Linked DNA regions of Sinorhizobium meliloti. The protein of the gene in region 2 binds, or shares a complex with, the protein of the main gene of each other region. Links are inferred from orthologs where the notes say so. Each region holds a gene or a part of one and is shown on either strand. Other genes may lie near its edges.

Evidence for each region. Proteins that work in one complex are often made in the same cells at the same time.
Region 1: the proteins of JOH52_RS00240 (region 2) and dnaG are in contact, whole or in part, in a crystal structure (PDB 2R6A), measured with the Geobacillus stearothermophilus proteins. The link is inferred for Sinorhizobium meliloti from one-to-one orthologs. Residues at the interface, in WP_033016901.1 of Geobacillus stearothermophilus: Ser13, Glu15, Ala16, Gln18, Glu91, Leu92, Asp94, Ala95, Val96, Pro97, Thr98, Ala99, Ala100, Asn101, Tyr104, Tyr105, Ile108; in WP_049624496.1 of Geobacillus stearothermophilus: Lys456, Leu457, Leu458, Pro459, Ala460, Asn463, Ala464, Leu467, Leu535, Leu536, Ile537, Ala538, Gln544, Glu545, Asp548, Tyr549, His552.

Annotation. Positions count from the first base shown.
Region 1 is NZ_JAGIOS010000001.1:2,465,415-2,468,386, forward strand. It holds dnaG (DNA primase), read left to right. Parts: upstream 1-470; coding sequence 471-2,474; downstream 2,475-2,972. Other genes in the region: JOH52_RS11670 (GatB/YqeY domain-containing protein), read left to right, coding at 1-237; recQ (DNA helicase RecQ), read left to right, coding at 2,520-2,972. UniProt on the Escherichia coli protein: RNA polymerase that catalyzes the synthesis of short RNA molecules used as primers for DNA polymerase during DNA replication.
Region 2 is NZ_JAGIOS010000001.1:46,675-54,626, forward strand. What follows is about bases 1,359-4,194. They hold JOH52_RS00240 (replicative DNA helicase), read left to right. Parts: upstream 1,359-1,944; coding sequence 1,945-3,444; downstream 3,445-4,194. Other genes in these bases: JOH52_RS00235 (MarR family winged helix-turn-helix transcriptional regulator), read right to left, coding at 1,359-1,623; JOH52_RS00245 (AzlD family protein), read right to left, coding at 3,596-3,898; JOH52_RS00250 (AzlC family ABC transporter permease), read right to left, coding at 3,895-4,194. Also shown: JOH52_RS00230 (MFS transporter), read right to left, coding at 1-1,174; more of JOH52_RS00235, read right to left, coding at 1,171-1,358; more of JOH52_RS00250, read right to left, coding at 4,195-4,548; JOH52_RS00255 (AraC family transcriptional regulator), read right to left, coding at 4,730-5,587; alr (alanine racemase), read left to right, coding at 5,721-6,860; DNA repair protein RadA, read left to right, coding at 6,984-7,952. UniProt on the Escherichia coli protein: The main replicative DNA helicase, it participates in initiation and elongation during chromosome replication. Travels ahead of the DNA replisome, separating dsDNA into templates for DNA synthesis.

The DNA of each region.
Region 1 (2,972 bases), 2.4 Mb from region 2 along the record:
GGCGGGCGGCCGGAGCTTGCCGAGCAGGAGCGGCAGGAAATCGCCATCATCAACCAGTTCCTGCCGGAGCAGCTTTCCGAGGAAAAGGTCAAGGAAGTCTGCGCCAAGACCGTCGCGGAAATCGGTGCGCACGGGCTGCGCGACATGGGCAAGTGCATGAACGCCCTGAAAGAGCGCTATCCGGGCAAGATGGACTTCGGCAAGGCCTCCGGGGTGGTCAAAGACCTCCTGAAGTAAGCCGCAGCGCCCGCTTCGGCGGGCGCGCCTTCCCTGGGCGGCTGACGGCAAACGACCCGCGCCGCGCCGGCCGACAAGCGTTACCCCTTGGCTTTAGCGCATGCCTGTGAATAGCGGGCAAGGCGCAGGCTGCCTGTGGCTTCCTTCGGCCATGCCGCTTATATGGAGGTTTGCGTGCATGTCGTTGCCCGAAGCCGCTGCACGGGCTCGGGCGACATGCAGTAGAGGTAACCATGCGCTTTTCACCGTCCTTTCTCGATGAGATACGCGACCGCGTCCCCATTTCGGACGTGATCGGCAAGCGCGTCACCTGGGACCGACGCAAGACCAATGTTTCGCGCGGCGATTATTGGGCCTGCTGCCCGTTCCACGGCGAGAAATCGCCGAGCTTCCACTGCGAGGATCGCAAGGGCCGCTATCATTGCTTCGGCTGCGGCGTTTCCGGCGATCATTTCCGCTTCCTGACCGAGCTCGAGGGCCTGAGTTTTCCGGAGGCCGTGCAGCAGATCGCCGATCTGGCGGGCGTCCCGATGCCGCAGCCGGATCCGCAGGCCGAGCAGCGCGAGCGCGAACGTACGAGCCTGCTCGACGTCATGGAACTGGCGACGCAGTTTTTTCAGGATCAGCTTCAGACGGCGAACGGGGCAAAGGCGCGCGCCTATCTGCGCGAGCGCGGACTGACCGGCCGCACGATCGAGACGTTCCGTCTCGGTTTTGCACCCGACAGCCGCAATGCGCTGAAGGAGTTTCTGGCCGGCAAGGGGATCGGCAAGGAGCAGATCGAAGCCTGCGGCCTCGTCGTGCACGGCGACGGCATTCCGGTCTCCTACGACCGCTTCCGCGACAGGATCATGTTCCCGATCCCGTCCGCGCGAGAAAAGGTGATCGCCTTCGGCGGGCGCGCCATGTCGCCGGACGCCCCGGCCAAATATCTGAACTCCAACGAGACCGAGCTCTTTCACAAGGGCAATGTGCTCTTCAATTTCGCCCGCGCCCGGCGGGCCTCGCAGGGTGCCGATGGCGCAGGCACGATCATTGCCGTCGAAGGCTATATGGACGTGATCGCGCTTCATCAGGCGGGGATAGAAAATGCCGTTGCGCCGCTCGGTACGGCGCTTACCGAAAATCAGCTCGATCTCTTATGGAAGATGACGACCCAGCCGGTGCTCTGCTTCGACGGCGACGGCGCCGGTGTCCGCGCCGCCCATCGGGCCGTCGATCTCGCGCTGCCCCATTTGAAGCCGGGCCGGTCCGTGCGCTTTGCCCTGTTGCCGGAGGGCAAGGACCCGGACGATGTGGTGCGCCATGACGGACGCGAGCCCTTCGACAAGGTGCTCGCCAATGCCCGCTCGCTGGCCGACATGGTCTGGCAGCGCGAGGTGCAGGGCGGGGATTTCGACACGCCGGAAAAGCGCGCCGAACTCGAAGCGCGGCTGCGGCAGGTGACCTCGGTAATCGCCGACGAGAGCGTGCGCCGCCACTATGGGCAGGACATGCGCGACCGCCTGAATGCGTTTCTCCAGGGGAGCGCGCCGTTCAGAGGCGAAAGGCGGCCGTTCGAGCGGGGCGGGAGGCAGGCGGGCAGGCAGGGCGGCAGGGGCTGGTCGCCGGCTCCCAATCCGGTCATGGGCGCGGCCGTGGAGGCTGGGACCGCCGGTAGTTCCAAACTCAATCAGATGCTGAAGGCCGGCGGCTCGCTTCGCCCGCCGGTACTTCGCGAGAGCGTGCTTGCATTGACGATCGTCAATCATCCGCAATTGCTGTTCGACGAGTATGACGAGATCGCCACGATCGAGTTCGACCACCGTGATCTGCAGCGCTGCTGGGCTGCGGTTCTGAACGCCGCGGCGGCCAACGGATTGCGGCTGACGCGGGAAACCCTGATGGAGCAGCTCGAGGCGGAGGGTTTCTCGGCGCTGATCGGCGCCCTGGACCAGCAGGTGCGCTATGCGCGGCTCTGGACGGCAACGGCGGCGGCGGCTCCGGAGGATGCGCGCGAAGGTTATCTCCAGGCCCTGACGCTTCATCGGCGGACGAAGGCGCTGCTCTGGCAGAAGCGGGAGCTCGAGCGGGAGATCGCGGAAGCCACGGCCTCCGAAGACGTGGAGCAGGGTCAGCGGCTCGTGCGCGCCATGGAGGAGGTGCAGCTCGAGCTGCACCGGATGGACAAGCTCGAAGCGATCATCGAAGGCTTCGGCGTGCTTTCCGGCCGCGTCAAGGGGCCGGCGGCTCGGTAGCCGATACTCTCACGACGGGCAGGTTGAGCAGCGGCCCGAGCGGGTTTGCCTTCGATCAGCCTCGACTCCATACTGCGTGCTCCCGATGAAAGCGATTCCATGCCCGAAAGCCACAACACCGGCCGCCTGTTCGAAACGGAAGGCGTCAGCAATCCCCTCGATCTCCTGAAGCGTATCTACGGTTATTCCACCTTCCGCGGCCAGCAGCAGGCGGTCGTCGACCATGTGGTTGCCGGTGGCGATGCCGTCGTGCTCTTTCCGACGGGGGCGGGAAAATCGCTCTGCTTCCAGATCCCGGCGCTCTGCCGCCGGGGCGTCGGCATCGTCGTTTCGCCGCTGATCGCCCTGATGCGCGATCAGGTGGAAGCGCTGAAGCAGCTCGGCATCCGGGCCGCGGCACTCAACTCTTCATTGACGCGGGACGAGGCGATTGCGGTCCGCCGCGCACTTTCGAGAGACGAACTCGATCTCCTCTACGTGACGCCGGAGCGCGCCGTC
Region 2 (7,952 bases):
CCGTGAAACCGCGGGCCATGGCCGGCGGCAGGAAAAGGGCCGTGCCGGCGGCGACCAGCGCCTGGCTCACATACATCTGCTCCGGACGCGTGAGGCTCGTCGCATGGCTGTCCATATAGGCGCCGGCGGCGAGCATGCCGAGGGCGACCACGTGGACGGCGTCCGCGTGCCCCGGCTTCATCAGCGCCGCACAGAGCAGACCGCCCCCCAGCGATGAGGCCAGAATGATCCAGTAAAGTGTCGCGAGCTGATCGTACTGCAGCCCGAGCAATTGATAGAAGTTGGTGGCGATCGCCGACTGTTCCGAGGCGACGAGGCGGAAGATCAACAGCACGGCGGCAAAATGCACGATCTCGCGCGAGGCCAACCAGCGTATGTCGATCAAGGGCTGCTCGCGATTGAGCTCGATCAGTACGACGGCCGTGAGGGTCACGACCGACAGGGCGAGCAGCATGCCGAGCCAGGGTGCCTCGAACCACCAATAGAGCCTGCCCATCACGAGGACGACGGCAACGCAGCCGAAGCCGACGGCGAGCAGCAGGTAGCTGAGAATGTCGGCACGCTGAATGACCTTGGCATGAGGCACCGGCGTCAGGGGCAGCAGATAGATGATCGGCAACGCGATCAGCGCGAGCGCCATCTCGAGCGTGTACAGCCCGTGCCATTGTCCGATCTCGATGAGCTCAGGCGAGATCAGCCGCGTCATCGGAGCGGCCAAGGTCGTGCATGTCAGGGCGAGTGCGAGGGCCACCGTCAGCTTTCGCGCCGGTGGAAAGGCTTCCAGCATATAGAGAAAGCCGAGGGTCGACATCGGCGCGGCCGCAATGCCGCTGATGAAGCGGACGACGACCGCCGAATGAAGGTCCGAGACGAAGACGTTCATCAGTGAAGCGATGACGAATCCGACGATGCCGATCTCTGCGAAGCGGCGAAGACCATACTGGGCGCGGATCTTCACGAGAGCGGCCGAAAGGCTGACATTCGGCGCCATGTAGGCAGCGGCAAGCCAGGCCGCCTCCACCGACGTGGCCGAAAGCGACCCCTGGACCTGCGCAAGATTGGCCGACGCGAGATTCATACCGAGCCCCTGTGTCAGAAAGAGGAGAGCGGAGCCGGCGATATAGAGAGCCGATTTGCCGATACGCATCGAGCCGGGAGCGGCAACGGCATTCATCGGTCGCCACTCCGACCGATCGACTGGATGTTCGTCGCGATCTTGCAGACGACCTTCAGCGCGACGGCGATTTCCTGCGGCTGCAGCCCGCCCAGAACCTCTTCGCGGATGTCGCTCGCGAGCTTCTGGATCTCATCCGCCACGGAGCGGCCGACGTCCGTCATGTGGATCTGCTTCGCACGCCGGTCGGAAAGCTCGACCCGGCGCTCGATGAATCCCTGCTTTTCCATGCCGTCGAGAAGCCGAACGATCGTCGGCGTCTCGATATCGAGCTCTTCGGCCAACTCGCGTTGATTGAGACCTTCTTTCCTGGCGAGCGCGAACAGCATCCGCGCACGCGGCAGCGTCAGGCCGCGCTCCTTCACCCGCGCGTCGAACACCGAGCGCAGTTTGCGGTTGACGGTCGCAAGTGCGTCGAACAGTTCACGATTGTCGTTTGGCTTCGGCATTTAGTATCTTTTCCATATTACTAGCATGCTAACTATCTGGACACTATTTAATCCGGCCATGGGCATTTTTCAAGATGCCGATCGAGGACGCGGGGATGCGAATCAGGTAGTTTTACCCATGGCCGCGGCGTCAACCAGCATCGCGTGAGAATGTATTTTTTTACAACTTCTCCCTTGTCCCCCTGTGGATCAGTCGAACAACGGGCAAAGGCGACAGGCCGGGTTGTATGGCACGCCACTGTTGCGTGCCTGCACTAGACGCGGCGCGCAACAGTCAGCAAACCGGGTGCCTCACGGGATCATAAGCGGAAACGGAAAACGATGAACGACGCAGCGCGAAAGCTCGCCCCTTTGGCCAAGGATCAGGCGGAACAGCATTATCGCGAGGCGCCGAACAATCTGGAAGCGGAGCAGGCCCTGCTCGGCGCCATTCTCGTCAATAACGACGCCTTCTATCGCGTCTCGGATTTCCTGAAACCCGTACACCTTTATGAGCCGTTGCATCGCAGGATCTTCGAGATCGCCGGCGAAATCATCCGCATGGGCAAGACTGCCAACCCGGTGACGGTCAAGACCTTCCTCAAGGCCGACGAGAAGGTCGGCGACCTGACGGTTGCACAATATCTCGCGCGCCTTGCCGCCGAAGCAGTGTCCATCATCAATGCGGAGGATTACGGCCGCGCGATCTACGACCTGGCGCTCCGCCGGTCGCTGATCACCATCGGTGAAGACATGGTGAACATCGCCTACGACGCACCGCTCGACATGCCGCCGCAGAGCCAGATCGAGGACGCCGAACGGCGGCTGTTCGAACTCGCCGAAACAGGGCGCTACGATGGCGGCTTCCAATCGTTCAATGACGCGGTAGCGCTCGCGATCGACATGGCCGGACAGGCGTTCGAGCGGGACGGTCATCTCTCCGGCATTTCCACCGGCATCCATTCCCTTGACGGGAAGATGGGCGGACTCCAGCGATCGGACCTGATCATCCTCGCCGGCCGTCCGGGCATGGGCAAGACCTCGCTCGCGACGAACATCGCCTACAACATCGCCGCCGCCTACGAGCCGGAAGTACAGCCCGACGGCTCCTTCAAGGCCAAGAACGGCGGCGTGGTCGGCTTCTATTCGCTCGAAATGTCGTCCGAACAGCTCGCCACCCGTATCATCTCCGAGCAGACCGAGGTCTCCTCCTCGAAGATCCGCCGCGGTGATATTTCGGAGGCGGATTTCGAGAAGCTCGTCGCCTGCTCCCAGATGATGCAGAAAGTGCCGCTTTATATCGACCAGACCGGCGGTATCTCGATCGCCCAGCTTGCCGCGCGCGCTCGCCGATTGAAGCGGCAGCGCGGCCTCGACGTGCTCGTGGTCGACTACATCCAGCTCATGACCGGTTCGAAGAAGTCCGGCGAAAATCGAGTACAGGAAATCACCGAGATCACCACCGGCCTCAAGGCGCTCGGCAAGGAGCTGAACGTGCCGATCATCGCGCTTTCGCAGCTCTCGCGCGCGGTGGAAAGCCGCGAGGACAAGCGGCCGCAGCTCTCCGACCTGCGTGAATCGGGCTCGATCGAACAGGACGCCGACGTCGTCCTCTTCGTGTTCCGCGAGGAATATTACGTGAAGAACATGGAACCGCGCGACGAATTCGATCCGAAATACGAAGAGTGGAAGATGCAGATGGAGAAGGTGAAGGGCACGGCCGACGTGATCATCGCCAAGCAGCGCCACGGACCGACCGGCACCGTCAAGCTCGCCTTCCAGTCGGAATTCACGCGCTTCTCGGATCTCGCCGATCCGTCGTTCACGCAGTACGAGCATTGACAGGCTGATTGCGGCCCCTCATCCCGCTGCCGCGACCTTCTCCCCGCAGGCGGGGAGAAGGGGCAAGCCGCATGCAAACAGGTCCCCTCGCCCCGCTTGCGGGGAGAGGGTTAGGGTGAGGGGCATTTTCTCAAGGCGCAGCGACGCCTCTCTACCCCACGAACACCCTCGCAACCGCCACGACAATCACGCCGGCCGCCACGGCCGCGAGCAGCGGCAGCCTCGTGGCGACAAGCGCTGTGGCGAGGGCCGCGAGCGTTTCGGCCGGCCCGGTGACCAACGCCGTCGGCGCGATGACGGCCATCAATACGGCCGGCGGGATCGCCTCCAGCGCCCGCTTCTGCTTCGGACCTATCGTCACGAAACGGATGAGGACAAGACCGCCGAGCCGGGTCAGCACCGTCGCAACGGCCATCGCGGCGATCGCAAGAAACGTGTGCGGATCGAGCGTCATGCGCGGGCTTCCTGACGTTCACCGGTGAAAAGCGCCGCAACGACGCCCGCCGCCGAACCGGCTGCGATGTACCAGACGCCGGGGAGGAACTGGCGTGCGAGGACCGCGGCCGCGGCGCTCGCAGCGAGAATCGCGCCGGTTTCACGTCCCTTCCAGAAGCCCATGACCAGGACGATGAAGACCGCGGGAAACGCAAAATCGAGACCGAGCGCTTTCGGGTCTCCGAGGAATGCGCCGGCGAGCGAGCCGGCAAGACCGGCAAGCACCCAGGCCAGATAGAACGGCACCGCAAGGCCCGCATACCAGGCAGGCGTGAGACGCGACTCACCTGCCCGGACCTCGGCCATGGCCCAGATCTCGTCGGCAAGGAGAAGCATCGCGGCATATCTCGCCGGCCCCGAGAAGGCCGGCATCTTCGTGCCGATCGATGCGCTCATCAGAAGATGACGGATATTGACGAGCAGCGCCGAAAATCCGAGAGCGGCCCAGGAGGCGGGATGAGTCCAGATGTCGAGCGCAACGAATTGCGAACCGCCGGCGAAGACCAGCGCGCTCATCATCACGACTTCGAGGCTCGACAGGCCCTTGGTCGCGGCAACGGCCCCGAAAACGAGCCCGATCGGCATCACCGCCACGATGAGCGGTGCCATCGCCCTGAAACCTCCCCAGAATTCCTCGACTGCCCGCGACTTCTTCACGCCTGGGATCTCCCGTACTTGCAACACTAACCTTCTGAAACTACGCGCTTCCGGACGGAAAACCGTCACACGCTTTTCCTGGAAGTGCCCAGGAAGTAACCAGGCAGAAGACCGCCGTCTTGAACGAAAGTGATCAGGCTGAGCGATAGGCACCCGGCGTGACGCCGGTTCGAGCCTTGAAATGGCGGCTGAAATGCGCCTGATCGGCGAAACCGCAGTGATAGGCGGTGTCCGCCGCAGACCAACCTCTGCGCAGGAGCGCCTTTGCTTCCCGCACCCGCTTGTCGGTGAGAAAAGCATGCGGGGTGATGTGGAATTCCTTTCGGAAGGCGCGGATCAGATGGGCGCGGCTGAGGCCCGCCAGCTTCGCAAGCTCCTCCAGCCCGATATCGTGCGTGTAGTTTTCAACAAGATAATCGCGTGCCCGGTGCACGGCTGAGCTCTCGCGCGTCTGCAGGGGGACGATGATAGCGTTGCCGTGGCGCTCGAAGAGCCTGGCCAGGAACCCGAACATGCTTTCGTCCGCTTCCAGGGTACCGACCTTGCCTTCCAATGCACGGTGCGCACGATGAAAGCCGAGCGCAAGCTCTCTATCGGTGAGAAGCAGCCGCGAGAAGGACGGCGTTCCCTTGAAGGAGCGGCCGGTCACATCCTCGAGTATCTCGACCAGCAGGTCCGTGGGTGGATAGACCATCCGGTAGCGGTAGCCTTCGTGACCCGGATGCCCGTCGTGGATTTCATCCGGATTGATGAGATAGAGATCTCCCGGGCCCGTCTGCGATCGTTCCCCCTTGATCGTGCTGATCTGGGAACCCGCTTCGATCGCACCTATGCTGAACGTGTCGTGCGCGTGCGGTGCGAATTCATGCGTGATGAAGGTCGCGCTCAGGCACTCCATGCCCTTGAAGCGCGGGTCGCGCCAGAAACGGGTCCGCTCGGCTCCCTCGAGCGGCATGGCCTCGATGGCCTTTTCCTGTGAGATCGTTTCCATCGGACGATCTTATCGGGCGAGGAGAGCCTCGTCTTGCATGAAAGTGCTTTCGGCCAGAGCATTGCGTCGGCCGTTTGCGGCGCGGGGCACTTGGATGTATTGCTGCCGATATCGCCCACGCAGAGTTTTCGGTATGCAAAGCCCCGAGTTTCTTTCCGCCTCCAGCAGGCTCACCGTCGACCTCACCGCGCTCGCCGACAATTGGCGGGCGATGAACGAGCGGTCCGGAAAAGCCCGCGCCGCCGCCGTTCTGAAGGCCGATGCCTACGGTCTCGGCGTCGTGCATGCCGCTCCGGCTCTCTATGCCGCCGGCGCGCGCGATTTCTTCGTGGCCAGTGTCGAAGAAGGGGCCGATCTTCGCCCGCTTGTTCCGGATGGGCGAATCTACATTCTCGCGGGAATGTGGCCCGGCAACGAGGAGCTCTTCTTCGAGAACGATCTCGTGCCGATCATCAACTCGGAAGAGCAGCTGGCGGTCTTCATGGCAGCGCTTTCCGAACGGGGCGACCACCCCTGCGTTCTCCACGTCGACACGGGCATGAACCGGCTCGGCCTGTCGCCTGAGGAGGCGCTTGCCCTCGCCCACGACCCTGCGCGGCCTGCGAGTTTCTCGCCGGTCCTCGTCATGAGCCATCTGGCCTGCGCCGACGATCCCGGACACCCGATGAACCGCTATCAGCTTCAGCGTTTCCGCGAGGTGACCGCCGCCTTCGAGGGCGTGCCGGCGAGCCTTGCAAATTCCGGCGGCGTGTTCCTCGGTGCGGACTACCACTTCGACCTCACCCGGCCCGGCATCGCGGTCTATGGCGGCGAGGCGGTAAATGGCGCGGTCAATCCGATGAAAGCGGTCGTCACCGCCGAAGCGCGCATCGTGCAGGTCAGGACGGTTCCATCCGGCGGAACGGCAAGCTACGGCGCCTCGGTCCGCTTCGGCCGCGACAGCCGCATTGCGACGGTCGCGATCGGCTATGCCGACGGCTACCACCGTTCGGTTTCGGGCGGCGGCGTCACCCTCAGACAGGCGATGCCCTCGGGCGCCTTCGGTTTCCTGCATGGTATGAAGGTGCCGCATGTCGGTCGGGTGACGATGGATCTGAGCCTGTTCGATGTCACGGACCTGCCGGAAGCGGCCGTACGTGCCGGCGATTATATCGAGGTCTTCGGGCGCAATGTCGTCATCGACGACGTCGCGCGCGCCGGCGGTACCATCGGCTACGAGCTGCTGACGAGCCTCGGCCGGCGCTATCATCGGACCTATGTCGGAGGCGCTTGAACAAGGCGCAAAGGAATATCGTCCTTTCAAACAGGATTTCGCGGCATTATGTGACCGCCAAGAGTGATTCTCGGGCGGCGGCAATTCCGCCATCTGCCCGCAAACATCCGAAAGCCGACATCTATGGCGAAAGCCCGCACCCAGTTCGTCTGCCAGAATTGCGGCACAGTCCATTCCCGCTGGGTGGGCAAGTGCGACGGCTGCGGCGAGTGGAACACGATCATCGAGGATAATCCCACGGCGGGGATCGGCGGCGGTCCCATGCGCACGCCGAAGAAGGGGCGTCCCGTCGCACTTACGACGCTGTCCGGAGAGATCGAAGACGCGCCGCGCATCCAGACCGGCATTTCGGAACTCGATCGCGTGACCGGCGGCGGCTTCGTTCGCGGATCCGCACTGCTCGTCGGCGGAGATCCGGGCATCGGCAAGTCGACCGTGCTGATGCAGGCGGCCGCGGCGCTTGCACGCCGGAAGCACCGGGTGATCTATGTCTCGGGCGAAGAAGCGATCGCCCAGGTCCGCCTGCGTGCTCAGCGGCTCGGCGCCGCCGACAGCGACGTGCTCCTTGCCGCCGAGACGAATGTCGAAGATATTCTCGCGACGCTTTCCGAGGGCAAGCGCCCGGACCTCGTCATCATCGATTCCATCCAGACGCTTTGGAGCGACATCGTCGACTCCGCGCCCGGCACGGTGACGCAGGTGCGCACCGGTGTGCAGGCGATGATCCGCTTCGCCAAGCAGACGGGCACGGCGGTCGTGCTGGTCGGCCACGTGACAAAGGAGGGCCAGATCGCCGGCCCCCGCGTCGTCGAGCACATGGTCGACGCCGTCCTTTATTTCGAGGGCGACCGCGGCCATCATTACCGCATCCTCAGGACGGTGAAGAACCGTTTCGGACCGACCGACGAGATCGGCGTTTTCGAAATGTCCGACAAGGGCCTGCGCGAGGTCGCCAACCCGTCGGAGCTGTTTCTCGGCGAACGCAATGCGAAATCGCCGGGTGCAGCGGTTTTCGCCGGCATGGAAGGCACGCGCCCCGTGCTTGTCGAGGTACAGGCGCTGGTCGCGCCGACATCGCTCGGAACGCCGCGC